DNA from 2 places in the Micromonospora sp. NPDC049282 genome. Region 2 is predicted to be linked to the other one. Evidence: riboswitches for the same ligand, from Rfam matches in the RefSeq annotation. Region 2 holds a riboswitch; the other holds the start of a gene.
The links. A riboswitch is a leader RNA that binds a small molecule or an ion and turns the genes downstream of it on or off. The one in region 2 is predicted to bind thiamine pyrophosphate.

Region 1: linked by a shared signal. The riboswitch ahead of ACGFI2_RS28695 (ECF transporter S component) and the one ahead of thiE (thiamine phosphate synthase) in region 2 are both predicted to bind thiamine pyrophosphate.

What each region holds. Positions count from the first base shown of each region.
Region 1 covers NZ_JBICSL010000026.1:63,280-70,531, reverse strand. The annotation lists gene ACGFI2_RS28710 (hypothetical protein) at 1-858, shown strand, start outside; gene ACGFI2_RS28705 (energy-coupling factor transporter transmembrane component T family protein) at 871-1,671, opposite strand; gene ACGFI2_RS28700 (ABC transporter ATP-binding protein) at 1,668-3,110, opposite strand; gene ACGFI2_RS28695 (ECF transporter S component) at 3,208-3,798, opposite strand; TPP riboswitch at 3,873-3,979, opposite strand; gene ACGFI2_RS28690 (alpha/beta fold hydrolase) at 4,057-4,893, shown strand; gene ACGFI2_RS28685 (sugar isomerase domain-containing protein) at 4,890-5,639, shown strand; gene ACGFI2_RS28680 (DUF6328 family protein) at 5,731-6,234, shown strand; gene ACGFI2_RS28675 (acyl-CoA dehydrogenase family protein) at 6,348-7,252, shown strand, end outside.
Region 2 covers NZ_JBICSL010000021.1:44,246-51,497, forward strand. The annotation lists gene ACGFI2_RS26520 (thiamine phosphate synthase) at 1-221, opposite strand, end outside; gene ACGFI2_RS26525 (thiazole synthase) at 302-1,081, opposite strand; gene thiS (sulfur carrier protein ThiS) at 1,078-1,278, opposite strand; gene thiO (glycine oxidase ThiO) at 1,269-2,396, opposite strand; gene thiE (thiamine phosphate synthase) at 2,393-3,019, opposite strand; TPP riboswitch at 3,014-3,125, opposite strand; gene ACGFI2_RS26545 (DUF559 domain-containing protein) at 3,245-4,156, shown strand; gene ACGFI2_RS26550 (aldo/keto reductase) at 4,479-5,441, opposite strand; gene ACGFI2_RS26555 (ABC-F family ATP-binding cassette domain-containing protein) at 5,474-7,153, opposite strand; gene ACGFI2_RS26560 (class I SAM-dependent methyltransferase) at 7,195-7,252, opposite strand, start outside.

The sequences.
Region 1 (7,252 bases), on a different contig from region 2:
AACCGTACCGCGACCTACCAACTCCCTGTGGAGGACACCCACACGCTCCGGGTCTCGGGCGAGAGGGCGGTCGGCTGCATGCGTTCCTCCGGCGGGAACGATCCGATGGACCACCTGAGCTGCCTGCCGAAGGACACCTCGTCCCCGGTCAACATCGTGGCGCTGTCGTCCACCCTCGGCGACGGTGAGGCGCGGGCCGATCCGGGGCTGATCGAGGGGGATCGGGTCGGCCTCATCGACTTCGATGCCGACACCTCGGCCGTCAGGTCCCTCGAGACCGTGGTCGCCACCGGCGACGAGACGTTGGGCGGGAACATGCCCGGGCTGGTGGTCGCCCCGGGCAGCGACATCGCCGAGCGGTACGGGCTGCGGGCGTCCGACGCCGTCCTGGTCGCGCTTCTGGACTTCGGGTCGTTGGACGAGGCGGCGCAGGCGCGGTTCCGTGCCACGGTGACCCGGCTCGCCGCGACCGGGCAGACATCGGAGCTCGTCGAGCGGAGGACTCCCGAGGTGGCGGTGGGCATCTGGACGGCGGGCATGGGCGCGGCCGCCGTGTGTCTGCTGTGGCTCAGCGTCGGTGCGGTCATCTCGACCAGCCAGGTTCGGCAACGCGCGATGTACGCCGCTGCCGGCGCCGGTCGTCGGCACCGCCGCCTACTGGCGTTGCGGCTGATGGCTCCGCCGTTCGCCGGTTTCCTGCTGACCGGGGCGATCGCGATCAGCGCCGCGTGGATCTCCGGGGTGCACGACGGCAGCCCGTTCGGCTGGTGGTGGACACTGCCGTCGCTGGCGGGAATGGCAGCCGTCCTGGTCGTCGCCGGGCAGTACGCCCGACCTGTTCGGCAGGCGCCGGGCTGACGGGGCGAGTGGTCACCCGATCAGCGGCCGGAAGGTGCCGAGCAGCACGCTGGCCGTCAACGCCGAGCCGGCCAGCAGCGCCGCTCCGGTGATCAACAGCCAGTCGGCGACGACGAACCGCTGCGGACGGGCCACCGCGCGCGGGGTGCCCGCGTCGAAGCCCCGGGCATCCATCGCGACGGCCAGCCGGGTGCCGCGCCGGATCGCGCCGACCAGCAGCGTGAACGCGGTCGACGCGAAGAGCCGCAGCTTGGCCAGCGGATTGCGCCCGGCGTCCACGCCCCGGGCGCGGCGAGCCATGCTGATCATCCGCCACTCCTGTTCGAGGAGCGGCACCAGCCGGAACGCGGCCAGCGCGCCGATGGCGAACCGGGCCGGCGCCTTCGCGTTCTGGATCAGCGCGTCGGCCAGTTCCGTCGGATCGGTGGTGGCGAAGACGATGATCCCGGGCAGCGCCACCGCGAGCATGCGCAGCACCAGCCCGAGCGCCGTGACCAGCACGCCCTCGGTGACCACCACCGGGCCGGCCTCGACGAACACCCGGCCGGACCGGTCGGCGGCGAAGAGCACCAGCGTGACCAGGATGCCGACGGCGGCGGCCAGCAGCGGCCAGGCCCGCCGGGCCAGCACCCGGTAGCGGACGCCGAACAGCGGCAGCACGGCCAGCTCGACCGCGATGGCGATGGCCGGCGCGACCGGGTCCAGCGTCGCCACCAGCACGACGGTGAACACCAGTGCGGCGGCCAGCTTCGCCACCGGGTTGCGCCGCGCCAACGGGGCGCCCGGCGTCGCCACCGGTTCCAGGCCGATCACGGGACCACCCCGTCCGGGTCGGCGGGCGGGCGGTCCAGGTTGAGCGTCCGGTCGGCCAGCGCGGCCACGAAGTCCGCGTCGTGGGTCACCGCGACCACGCCGTGCCCGGCGTCGCGCAGCTCGGCCAGCAGGTCGACCAGCTCCAGCCAGGTGCGCCGATCCTGGCCGAACGTGGGCTCGTCGCAGATCAGCAGGCGGGGCGCGGTGGCCAGGGCGGTCGCCACGCTCAGCCGCCGCGCCTCGCCACCGGAGAGGGTGTACGGGTTGGCGCCGGCGAGCCGGTCCAGCCGCAGCCGCTCCAGCAGCGCGTCGACGGTCGCGGTGACCGCCGCCTCGGACCTCCCGGTCCGGCGCGGCCCGAGCGCCAGCTCGTCGCGGACCGTGCCGGTGACGAACTGGTGCTCCGGGTCCTGGAAGACCGAGCCGATCCGTCCGGCCAGCGCGGGCGCCCGCCACCGGTGCGGCGGAGTGCGCGCGTCCCGGCCGGCCAGTTCGGCGGAGGCGGTGACCGCACCCGCGCCGGGGCGCGTCAGGCCACCGAGGAGCAGCGCCAGGGTGGACTTGCCGACGCCGTTCGGGCCGAGCACGGCGAGCGCCTCGCCGGCGCGTACCCGGAGGTCGGTGGGGGCCAGCCGGGGCGGCAGGCCGAGCCGGTCGGCGGTGAGCAGCACGTCGCCGGCCGGCGTGGCGGCGTGCCGCGGCGGCACGGTGTGCCCGGGCACCCAGACCCCGGCGGCGGCCAGCGCCGCGCCGTGCGCGGCGAAGACCGCCTCGGGCGGCCCGTCGGCCCGCACCCCGCCACCGGGCTCCAGCACCACCACCCGGTCGACAAGCGGCAACGCCTCGGTGACCCGGTGCTCGACGAGGATCAGCGTGGTGTCCGGGTCGAGCGCGTCCGCGACCGCCCGGCGGATCAGCGTGGCCCCGGCCGGGTCGAGGTTGGCGGTGGGTTCGTCGAGCAGCAGCAGTCCCGGCCGGAGCGCGAGCGCCCCGGCGAGCGCCAGCCGCTGCTGCTCGCCTCCGCTGAGCGCGGCGGTCCGGCGGTCCCGGTGGTAGGGGAAGCCGACCCGGCGCAGCGCCTCGTCCACCCGGGGCCAGATCTCCTCGGCGGGCACGCCCCGGTTCTCCAGCCCGAACGCGACGTCGTCGCCGGAGCGGGCCATCACCAGCTGGGTCTCCGGGTCCTGGAACACCACGCCGACGCGCTCGCGGGCCTTGCGCGGGTCCAGCCCGTCGATCTCGACGGTGCCCTCCTGCTCGCCGGAGTCGTCGGGCAGCAGCCCGGCCAGCGCCGCCAGCAGCGTGCTCTTGCCCGCCCCCGACGCGCCCAGCAGCAGCACCCGTTCCCCGCTCTCCACACGCAGGTCGATGCCGCGTACCGCCCAGGCCCGGCGTCCCCCGTGCCGCCACCCGAACCCCCGCAGCACCACGCCGCTCACGGTCCCACCCCTTCCCCAGCCTCAGTGATCAAGGAGTTCGCGTCAGGAAAACCGCTCGCCGCCGACGCGAACTCCTTGATCAACGGCGGGATCCCCGTCAGACCAGGGCTCGGTCGCGGCCGGCGGGGAAGCGGTCCAGGACGCCGGTGTTGGCCAGCGCCCGGGTCAGCACCCACGCGCCGAAGCCGGCGACGACGGTGGCGCTGACGATCGTGATCAGCGCGTACGGGATGCGGTAGGAGGTCAGCTCGTAGGCCTTGTTCCAGTAGACGAAGTCGAAGATCGCCGCGCCGAGGCCGGTGAGCGCGCCCGCCAGCACCGCCACCGGCAGCCGGAACGAGCGGTAGCGGAACGCGGCGAACGCCAGCTCGGCGCCGATGCCCTGCATCAGGCCCTGGAGGATCACGATGCCCGCCCACTGGCTGCCCAGCAGCGCGGACACGATCGCGGCCACCGTCTCGCAGTAGAGCGCCGCGCCCGGCTTGCGGATGATCAGGCCGGCGAGCACCGCCGGGATCAGCCACACGCCGTAGAGCACCGCCTGCGCCGGCGGGAAGAACGCGAACGCCGCGTCGGTGGCGCTCCAGAGCAGGCCCCAGGCCCAGAAGACGACGCCGAAGGCGACCGCGATCACCGAGGCGACGACGATGTCGACGGTACGCCAGCGGTTGCTGTCGGTGTGGTTCATGACGGACTCCCAGTTCGTGGTGAGGAACCAGGAGAAGACGCACGCCGCGGCCGGTTTGCCCGGACTGCGGCGCGGCTGGAGGTCGACCGAACTCCCTGCGCTGGCATTACCCAGATCAGGTTCGAGGGTCTGCGGGCACCGGCCCGCACTCTCAGCGCTGTGCGCTCCCCTGTCGGATGTGAAGTTGTCTCGTCGCAGACGCTAGCACCGACGGCGGCCCCGGGCCCAGCAGGGCGAAGGTCGGCTACGGTGGCGATCATGCGGATCGAGGCGCGGGGCCTGACGTTCGACGTACGCACCGGGGGCCCCGAGGACGGCGAGCCCGTCCTGCTGCTGCACGGTTTCCCGCAGCACGCCGGCGAGTGGGACGCGGTGACGCCCGCGCTGCACGCCGCCGGGCTGCGCACGTACGCGCTCGACCAGCGCGGCTACTCGCCCGGCGCGCGGCCGGACGCGGTCGAGGCGTACCGGATCCCGGAGCTGGTGGCCGACGCGGCGGCCGTGCTGGACGGGCTCGGGGTGACCGCCGCCCACCTGGTCGGGCACGACTGGGGCGCGATCGTGGCCTGGGGCCTGGCCGCGGCGCACCCGGAGCGGGTGCGGACGCTGACCGCGGTGTCGGTGCCGCACCCGGCCGCGATGGGGCACGCGCTCGCCACCGACCCGCGGCAGAAGGCGAAGTCCGCCTACATGGCGCTGTTCCGGATGCCGGGCAAGGCGGAGAAGGTGCTGCTGGCGCTGCGCGGGGCCGCGCTGCGCCGGCTGCTGCGCGGGGTCGGCGACACGGACACGGTCGAGCGCTACGCCGAGCCGATGCGCTCACCGGGCGCGCTCACCGCCGCGCTCAACTGGTACCGCGCGATGAGCGGGTCGGACATGAAGGCGGTCGGGCCGGTGGCGGCGCCGACCACGTACGTCTGGAGCGACCGGGACGTGGCGATCGGCCGGACCGCCGCCGAGGCGTGCGCGGCGCACGTCACCGGCGACTACCGCTTCGTGGTGCTCCCCGGCGTCAGCCACTGGATCCCCGACGAGGCCCCCGGCCCGCTGGCCGAGGCGATCCTCGCCCGGACGTCAGGGACGGAGAAAGCATGACGGTGAGTGCCGAGGCGTACCTGGCGACGGTGACGTCGACGATGGAGCGGGTCGCCGCAGAGCAGCGGGTGAACGTGGCCGCGGCGGCCGACCTGATCGTCGCGGCGGTACGCGCCGACGGGGTGGTGCACGCGTTCGGCACCGGGCACTCCGAGGCGCTCGCCATGGAGATCGCCGGCCGGGCCGGCGGGCTGGTGCCCACCAACCGGATCGCGCTGCGCGACCTGGTCCTGCTCGGCGGCGAGCCGGCCGACGTGCTCGGCCCGAAGCTGGAACGCGAGCCGGCGGTGGCGCACCGCCTCTACGAGCTGGCCCCGGTCCGGCCGCAGGACGTGTTCGTGCTCGCCTCCAACTCGGGCGTGAACGGGGCGATGGTGGAGTTCGCGTCCGTGGTGAAGGAACGCGGGCATCCCCTGGTGGCGATCACCTCGGCGCGGCACGCGGAAGGGATGATCTCGCGGCACCCGTCCGGTCGCAAGCTCGCCGACTTCGCCGACGTGCTGCTGGACAACGGCGCCCCGTACGGCGATGCCACGCTGCCGTTGCCCGGCGGCGGCGCGGTCGGCGCGGTCTCCTCGATCACCGCCGCGTTGCTGGCCCAGCAGATCACCGTCGAGGTGGTGGCCCGGCTGGTCGCGGCGGGGGAGCGGCCACCGGTCTACCTGTCCGCCAACATCACCGGCGGCGACGAGCACAACGCCGAGCTGGAGGCGCGGTACGCCGGGCGGATCCGCCGCGGATCCTGAACCGGTTTCGTGATCATCCGAAGCGGGCACAGGCGCTCCTGCCGGCGGGCGTTCACCCGCCGGCCGTGCCGTCTTCCCCGGAGGTTCACCAGTGTCCAAGGAATCCGAGAAGCAGCGTTGGCAGCGCAACTTCGCCGACCTGCTCCAGGAGCTGCGCGTGGCGCAGACCGGCGTGCAGATCCTCTTCGCGTTCCTGCTGACGCTGCCGTTCAGCAACGGGTTCACCCGGACCACCGAGTTCCAGCGTGACGTCTACATTCTGGCGCTGCTGACCGCCGCGGCGTCCGCCGCGATGATCATTTCGCCGGTCGCGTTCCACCGGGCGCTGTTCCGCCAGGGCCGCAAGCCGGAGCTGGTCCGCTTCGCCCACCGGATGGCCACCGGGGGCCTGTTCTTCATGCTGATCGCGATGGTCAGCTCGGTCCTGCTGGTCAGCGACTTCGTGCTGGACCGGCCGATCGCGTTCCTGCTCAGCGCGCTCACCGGCATCTGGTTCCTGCTGTTCTGGGCCGTCCTGCCGTTCAGCCGCCGCAACTGGGGTGAGGACGACATCGACGACGATGACGACGACCCGCAGACGCTCACCAGCGACTGACGGTCCGCCAAATCGGGCGTGCACGCGACGCTACCCCTGGGTAACACCCGGGGGTAGCGTCGTCTTCGTCGAGCGCGTCGATCGCAGCCGGACCGACCATCCAGGAGGCAGCCGTGACCACGACACAGAACAATGCCGACGGGGTGGGGCCGCTGCCCACCGAGGCCGGTCAGGTTTCGGAGAAGGAGGCCCGCCAGGTCGCCGAGGCGGCCCGCGAGTCGGCCTGGGACCGGCCCAGCTTCGGCAAGGAACTCTTCCTCGGCCGGTTCCGGCTCGACCTGATCGACCCCTGGCCCCGATCCGACCCGGCCGACGTGGCCCGCGCCGAGGAGTTCCTCGGCGCGTTCGGGGCGTACCTGGGCAGCGAGGTGGACGGCGCGGCGATCGAGCGCGACGCGCACATCCCGGACGAGGTGTTCCACGGGCTGGCCCGGCTCGGCGCCTTCGGCATGAAGATCGACCGGAAGTACGGCGGCCTCGGGCTGAGCAACCTGCACTACTGCCGCGCGCTGATGCTCGCCGGTTCGGTGAACCCGGCGATCAGCGCCCTGCTCTCCGCGCACCAGTCGATCGGCGTGCCGCAGCCGCTGAAGATGTTCGGCACGCCGGAGCAGAAGGACCTCTTCCTGCCCCGGTTGGCCGCCGGTGAGGTCTCCGCGTTCCTGCTCACCGAGCCGGACGTCGGCTCCGACCCGGCCCGACTCGCGACCACCGCCGAGCCGACCGAGGACGGCACCGGCTACCGGCTCAACGGGGTGAAGCTCTGGGCCACCAACGGCACCGTCGCCACCCTGCTGGTGGTGATGGCCCGGGTGCCGGCCGTCGAGGGCCGGCGCGGCGGCATCACCGCGTTCGTGGTGGAGGGCGACAGCGACGGCATCACCGTGGAGCGGCGCAACGCCTTCGTCGGGCTGCGCGGCCTGGAGAACAGCCTCACCCGGTTCCACGACGTGTTCGTGCCGAAGGAGAACGTGATCGGCGGCGAGGGCAAGGGCCTGAAGATCGCGCTGACCACGCT
Region 2 (7,252 bases):
CCGGCCACGATCAGGGTGCCGCCGGCGTCGGCGAGCACCGCGCGCAACTCGACGGCGAGGGCGAGGCGTTCGGCGCGGGGCAGGTCCTTCTCCCGGAGCACCACCCACCGCACTCCCCCGCCCACCGCCGCCGCGACGACCTCCACCAGCGCCCGTCGAGCCACCCACCGATCCGTCAGCAGCACCAGTCCGCTCGGGCGTCGGCGGACCTTGGTACCCATCCGCCCCTCGAGGGACGTGCGCGCACCAGGATCGCTCTCGATGGGCGTGCGCACGCCGGGATCGGTGGCGGCGGGGACGGTCACAGGTTCGGTCGGCCTTCGTCGGGGGTGGACGGGAGCGCGTGGTCGCGGCGCGGGATGCGACCCGCGCCGTACGCCAGGTGGCCGGCCTCGACCGCGTGCCGCATCGCGGTGGCCATCGCCACCGGGTCGGCGGCGCGGGTGACGGCGCTGGCCAGCAGCACCGCGTCGCAGCCCAACTCCATCGCGAGCGCGGCGTCGGAGGCCGTGCCGATGCCGGCGTCGAGGATCACCGGCACGTCCACGGCCTGCCGGATCAGCCGGATGTGGTGCGGGTTGCCGATGCCCAGGCCGGAGCCGATCGGCGAGCCGGCCGGCATCACCGCCGCGCACCCCACGTCGGCCAGCCGGCGGGCCAGCACCGGATCGTCCGAGGTGTACGGCAGCACGGTGAACCCGTCGGCGACCAGGTCCTCCGCGGCGCGCAGCAGCTCCACCCCGTCGGGCAGCAGCGTGCGCTCGTCGCCGATCACCTCCAGCTTCACCCAGTCGGTGTCGAACGCCTCCCGGGCCAGGTGCGCCACCTTCACCGCCTCCACCGAGGTCCGGCAGCCGGCCGTGTTCGGCAGCAGCCGTACGCCGCAGCGCTCCAGCAGGTCGAGCAGCCCACCCGTACCGCCCGGGGTGGTGTCCACCCGGCGCAGCGCCAGCGTCACCAGCTCGGCGCCGGAGGCGCGGATCGCCGCCTCCAGCACGTGCAGGTTGGCCGCGCCACCGGTGCCGAGGACGAGCCGGGAGCCGAACGCGACGCCACCGATCTCCAGGGACATCCCGCTCACCCGCCCTGCGCGGCGCTGAGCACCTCGACCCGGTCGCCGTCGCGCAGCACGCTCACCGGCCAGCCGCCGCGCGGCACCACCTCGCCGTTGACCGCGACCGCGAGGCCGCGCTGCTGCCCGGTGACCGCGCGGACCACCTCGGCCACCGTGACGCCGTCGGGCAGCGTCCGTCCCGTGCCGTTGACGATCAGTTCCACCTGGGCTCCTTCGGAAACCGGTCCGGGGTGAAGGGGGCGAGCGCCGGATCCGGCTCGCCGGTGACGATCAGTTCGGTGACGAGGTCCGCGGTGACCGGGGTGAGCACGATGCCGTGCCGGTGGTGCCCGGTGGCGGCGAGCACGCCGGTCCGGCCGGGCAGCGCCCCGATCACCGGCGCGTTGTCCGGGGTGCCCGGGCGCAGCCCGGCGACCGCCTCGACCAGCTCGTACTCGGTCAGCTCCGGAACCAGTTCGACGGCCGCGCGGAGCAGCCGCAGCACGCCGCCGGCGGTGACCTCGGTGTCCGCGCGTTCCTCGACGGTCGCCCCGACCACCACCTCGCCGCTGTTCCGGGGCACCAGATAGACCGGCTCGCCGTCGGCGTACCCCCGGATCACGTGCCGGAAGCCCGGCGGGCCGCCACCGGGCGCGCGGAGCCGGAGCACCTGGCCCTTCACCGGCCGCACCGGCAGCCCGGTCAGCGCGGCGGCGCCGCAGCCGGCCGCGACCACGGTGACCCGCGCGTCCACCTCGGACAGCGCGCCGACCCGGGCGGGCCGGAACACCACGCCGGCCCGTTCGGCCGCGACGCGCAACGCGGCGACCAGCCGGCGCGGGTCGACCTGGTGGTCGCCGGGAGCGACCGCGCCGCCGCGCACCCGGGTGGCGAGCGCCGGCTCGCGGTCGCGCAGCGCCGACGGACGCAGCGGCGTGATCGGCAGTCCCAACCCCCGCTGGTACGACCACAGCCGCCCCGCCTCGGCCAGGTCGTCGGCGGTGAGCCCGACCACAAGCGTGCCCTCGGTGCGGTGGCCGAGGTCGACGCCGCTCGCCTCGGCCAGCTCGGCGGCGAACCCGGGCCAACGTGCCGCGGACTCGACCAGCAGCGCGGTCAGCTCCTGCTCACCGAAGTACGCCTCGGCGACCGGGGAGAGCATGCCGGCGGCCACCCGCGACGCTCCCGACCCGGGCCGGTCGTCGTGCACACTCACCCGCAGCCCGCGCTGCGCGCACCGCCACGCGATCGCCAGCCCCACCGGCCCCGCCCCCACCACCCCCACCTCGGTAAGGAAGGGCCCCTTGTCAACGCTTCCGGTAGCGGAAGGGCCCCCGCTCAACACGTCAGCGCCCCGAGCAGCGCGGCGGTGGCGTGCGCGGGATCGGCCGCCGAGCTGAGCGCGCCGACCACCGCCACCCCGTACGCCCCGGCGGCCCGCAGCGCCGGCACCGACGCGGCGGTCACCCCGCCGATGGCGATCACCGGAACGGTCACCGCCCCGGCCACGGCGCGTACCCCGTCCGGACCGATCGGCGCGGGCAGGCCCGGCTTCGTGGTGGTGGCGTGGCACGGGCCCACGCCCAGGTAGCTGGCCCCGTCGGCCACCGCGGCCCGGGCGGTGTCCGCCTCCCGGGCGGTCGCGCCGAGCACCGCGTCGGCGCCGAGCACCCGGCGCGCGGCGGCCACCGGCAGATCGTCCGCCCCGACGTGGCCGCCGGACGCGCCCACCGCGAGCGCCACGTGCAGCCGGTCGTTGACCAGGCAGCGCGCCCCGTACGGCCGGCAGGCCTCGACCACCCGCCGGGCCAGCTCGTACGCCTCCCGGTCGGTGGCATCGTCCGCCACCCGCACCTGCACGACGAGTTCGGCGCGGGCCACCGGCAGGGCGGCACGCAGCACGCCGAGCGGATCCCGCCCGGGCCGGGTGTCGGTGATGAGATGCAGTCGTCCCAGGGACGGCACGGCAACGCTCCTCCCTGCGCCGGCATTACCCGGATCAGGTTCGACGGTCGGGGGCTGTCAGCCCCCCTCTCAGCCCGGTCCGTACCGGGCTCCCGTGGGTCACTTGCGGCCTACCGTACGACGGGTCCCCGGCCGGACGGAAGACCGGATGACGTTTTTCCCACGACGGCACCACTCGGCGGACCGGGACAGCGGGTGACCGTCGCATCACGACACGCTGCCCGGATGGCCACCTCCGCCCGTGTCCCGCCACGTCTGTCGTCCCTGCCGTTCCGGGGCAGCCGTGCCGTCGCCGAAGGACTGCTGACCTGGACGAAGCTGCGCGGGCCGACGTGGGTCCGCCTCCTGCCGGACGTGTACGTGCACCGGGGCGGACACCGCGCCGACGACCACCGGATGTGGTGCGAGGCGGTCGCGTTGCGGCTGCCGCCGGACGCGGTGCTGGCCAGCCGCAGCGCGGCCTACCTGTTCGGTGCCGACCTGCTCACCCGGGGCGATCCGGTGACCGTGCTCCTGCCGACGACAGCCCGGCTGCGCCCGCATCCCCGGCTGTCGATCGTGCGGTCACCGGCACCGGCACGGGATCGCACCCGGTTCGCCGGGCTGCCGGTCACCACCGCGCTGCGCACGGCGTTCGACCTGGGTCGCCTCGGTCCCCGGGTGGAGGCGCTGGTCGCCGTCGACGCGCTGCTGCGTCGCCGGGTGGTGGAACTCACCGCGCTGCGCGCCTACGCCGCGGACCGTCCCGGCTGGCCGGGCTCGTCACTGCTGCGCGAGGTGTTGACGCTGGCCGAGCCGCTGAGTGAGTCCCCGATGGAGACGCGCCTGCGGCTGCTCCTCCTCGACGCCGGCCTCGGCCCGCTGACCGCCCAGCACGAGGTGCGCCACGGCGGGCGCTTCGTGGCCCGGGTAGATCTGGCCTGGCCGACGCTGCGCATCGCGGTCGAGTACGACGGCGACCACCACCGGGAGCGGGCCCAGTTCCGGCGGGACGTGGCGCGCCTGAACGCGTTGCGCTCGGCGGGCTGGATCGTGCTCCGGTTCACCGCCGACGACGTGCTGCGCCGCCCCGAGGCCACTGTCGCCCTGGTCCACCAGGCCCTCGCCGAACGCCGCACCACCATGCCGGCCCGCTGACGCCCTACTGCCGCCGCTGGACCTCGTCGTGCTGCGCCGTGCCGGGCGACGCCGGGACATGCCGCGCCGGGGCGGGACACGACGCATCCGGCTGGGCGTCGCGACCCGCGCCCAGGTCGGACGGGCAGGGCCAGGAGGCAGGGGCCGGCAAGGCCGGGCCGGGCCGGCGCCCCGAGATACCCACAGCGTTCCACTCGCCAGGGTCGCCGTCCGTGAGTGGAACGCTATGGGTGTCAAAACGCACCGCAGACACCCATAGCGTTCCACTCACCCCTGGTCACGCCCCCCGGGCGGCGGGGGGCGAGGGCGGGGGCGGGGGGTGTCAGAGGAGGGCGTCGAGGGTGTCCAGGTCCTCGTCGGTGGGCTGCCAGGTGCCCGCGTCGGCGTTGGCGCGTACCTGCTCGGGCGTGGTCGCGCCGGCGATCACCGAGGTCACCGCGGGCCGGGCGGCCAGGCCACCGATGGCCACCTGGAGCATGCTCACCCCGCGCTCGGCCGCGTACGTCTCGATCGCCTCGATGGTGTCCCAACGTGCCGCGGCCAGCCGCTCGGCGTACCGGCCGCCGCCGGCGAGCCGGCTGCCCGCCGGTGGCTGCTGGCCCCGCCGGTACTTGCCGGTGAGCAACCCGTTGGCGAGCGGGAAGAACGGCAGCATGCCGAGGCCGAACCGCTCGCAGGCCGGGATCACCTCGTCCTCCACCCCGCGCTCCAGCAGCGAGTAGTGGTTCTGCGCGGAGATGAACCGGGTACGGCCCTGCGACGACGCGGTCCAGTCGGCGTCGGCGATCTGCCAGCCGGCGAAGTTGGAGTTGCCGAGGTAGCGCACCTTGCCGGCGGTGACCAGGTCATCGAGCGCGGCGAGCGTCTCGTCGATCGGCGTGCCCGGGTCGGGCTCGTGCATCTGGTAGAGGTCGATGTGGTCGGTGCCGAGCCTGCGCAGCGACGCCTCGACCGCGCGGGCGATGTAGCGGCGGGCGCCCCGGGCGCCGTGGTCCGGCCCGTTCGCCCCGTTCATGTCCATGCCGAACTTCGTGGCGACCACCACGTCGTCCCGGCGGCCCTTGAGCGCCTGGCCGAGCAGTTCCTCGGAGCCGCCCTGGGGTTCGCCGTAGATGTCGGCGGTGTCGAAGAAGTTGATCCCGGCGTCGAGCGCGGCGTCCACCACCGCCCGGGTGCCGTCGAGGTCGAGCTTGCGGCCGAAGTTGTTGCAGCCGATGCCGACCACGGACACCACGAGCCCGGAGTCGCCCAGCCGGCGATAGGTCATCTCACTCACGAGATCCACCCTATGCCCGCCACCGGCCGGTTCCTCGTCGATCACCCGACGTCCCAGACCGGCTCCGGCGTCTCCACCACGTCCCCGTCGCCCCGGAACAGCACGAACCGGTCGAAGGTGCGGGTGAACCACCGGTCGTGGGTGACCGCGATGACCGTGCCGTCGAACGCGCCCAGGCCGGCCTCCAGCGCCTCGGCGGAGGCCAGGTCGAGGTTGTCGGTCGGCTCGTCGAGCAGCAGCAGGGTGGCCCCGGACAGCTCCAGCAGCAGCACCAGGAAGCGGGCCTGCTGGCCGCCGGAGAGTGTGCCGAACCGCTGGTCGCCCTGGCCGGCCAGCTCGTAGCGGGACAGCACCCCCATGGCCGCGTGCCGGTCCATGCCGGCCCGGTGTTCGTCGCCCCGCCACAGGATCTCGACGAGCGTCCGCTCCGTCAGCTCCGGCCGGTCGTGGGTCTGCGAGAAGTGACCGGGCCGGACCCGGGCGCCGAGCCGGACCACGCCGCCGTGCGCGACCGGTGTGAGCGCGGCGGCGCCGTCGACCGGGGTGTTGCCCGGGTCGGGGTCGGAGCCGCCGCGGGCCAGCAGGCGCAGGAAGTGCGACTTGCCGGTCCCGTTCGCGCCGAGGACCGCGACCCGGTCGCCGTACCAGATCTCCAGGTCGAAGGGGTAGGTCAGGCCGTCCAGCTCGAGCTGCTCGGCGATCACCGCGCGCTTGCCGGTCCGCCCGCCGGTCAGCCGCATCCGGATGTCCTGGTCCTTCGGGGGTACGGGCGGCGGCCCGGCCTCCTCGAACTTGCGCAGCCGGGTCTGCGCGGCCTGGTAGCGGGAGGCCAACCCGTCGTTGTACGCGGCCTTCTGCTTGTACATCAGCATCAGCTCGCGCAGCTTCTGGTGCTCCTCGTCCCAGCGCCGGCGCAGCTCGTCGAGGCGGGCGTGCCGGGCCACCCGCGCCTCGTGCCAGCTCGCGAAGCCACCCGGGTGCACCCACGCGCTGCCGCCTTCCACGGCCACCACCCGGTCGGCGGTCTGCGCCAGCAGCTCGCGGTCGTGCGAGACGTAGAGCACCGACTTGCCGGACTCGCGCAGCCGCGCCTCCAGCCAGCGTTTGCCCGGTACGTCGAGGAAGTTGTCCGGCTCGTCGAGCAGCAGCACCTCGTCGGGGCCGCGCAGCAGCAGCTCCAGGGCGAAGCGTTTCTGCTGGCCGCCGGAGAGGGTGCGGACCGGCCGGTCCCGGGCGCTGTCCCAGGGCAGGTCCAGCACGATGGTGGCGACGGTGTCGAAGAGCACCTCGGCGTCGTACCCGCCGCTCTCGCCCCAGGCGGCCAGCGCGTCGGCGTACGCGAGCTGGGCCTTGCCGGCGGCGGAGCTGTACTTGCCGCGGACCTCGGCCGTCCGCATCGCCGTCTCGGTCTCGACGAGCCGCCGCCCGGCGTCGCGCAGCGCCGGCGGGGCGAGCGACAGGGCCAGGTCGGCGAGCGTCGACTCGTCGCCGATCATGCCGATGAACTGCCGCATCACACCCAGGCCGCCGGCGCGGGCGATCGCGCCGGTGCGCACCGGCAGGTCGCCGGCGACCATCCGGAGCAGAGTCGTCTTGCCGGCGCCGTTGGGGCCGACGAGCGCGACCTTGGCGCCCTCACCGACCCGGAACGACACCTCGCCGAACAGCTCCCGCCCGTCCGGGAGGATGTGCCCGACCGCTGCCACGTCCACGTATCCCACGCCGGCATCCTGCCCGAGTCGACGGGGCGGGCGACACCCGATTACCGGGTGACCCGGAGCACCCGGTAGCCCTTCTGGCTGGCGTGCCGCTCGACCTGC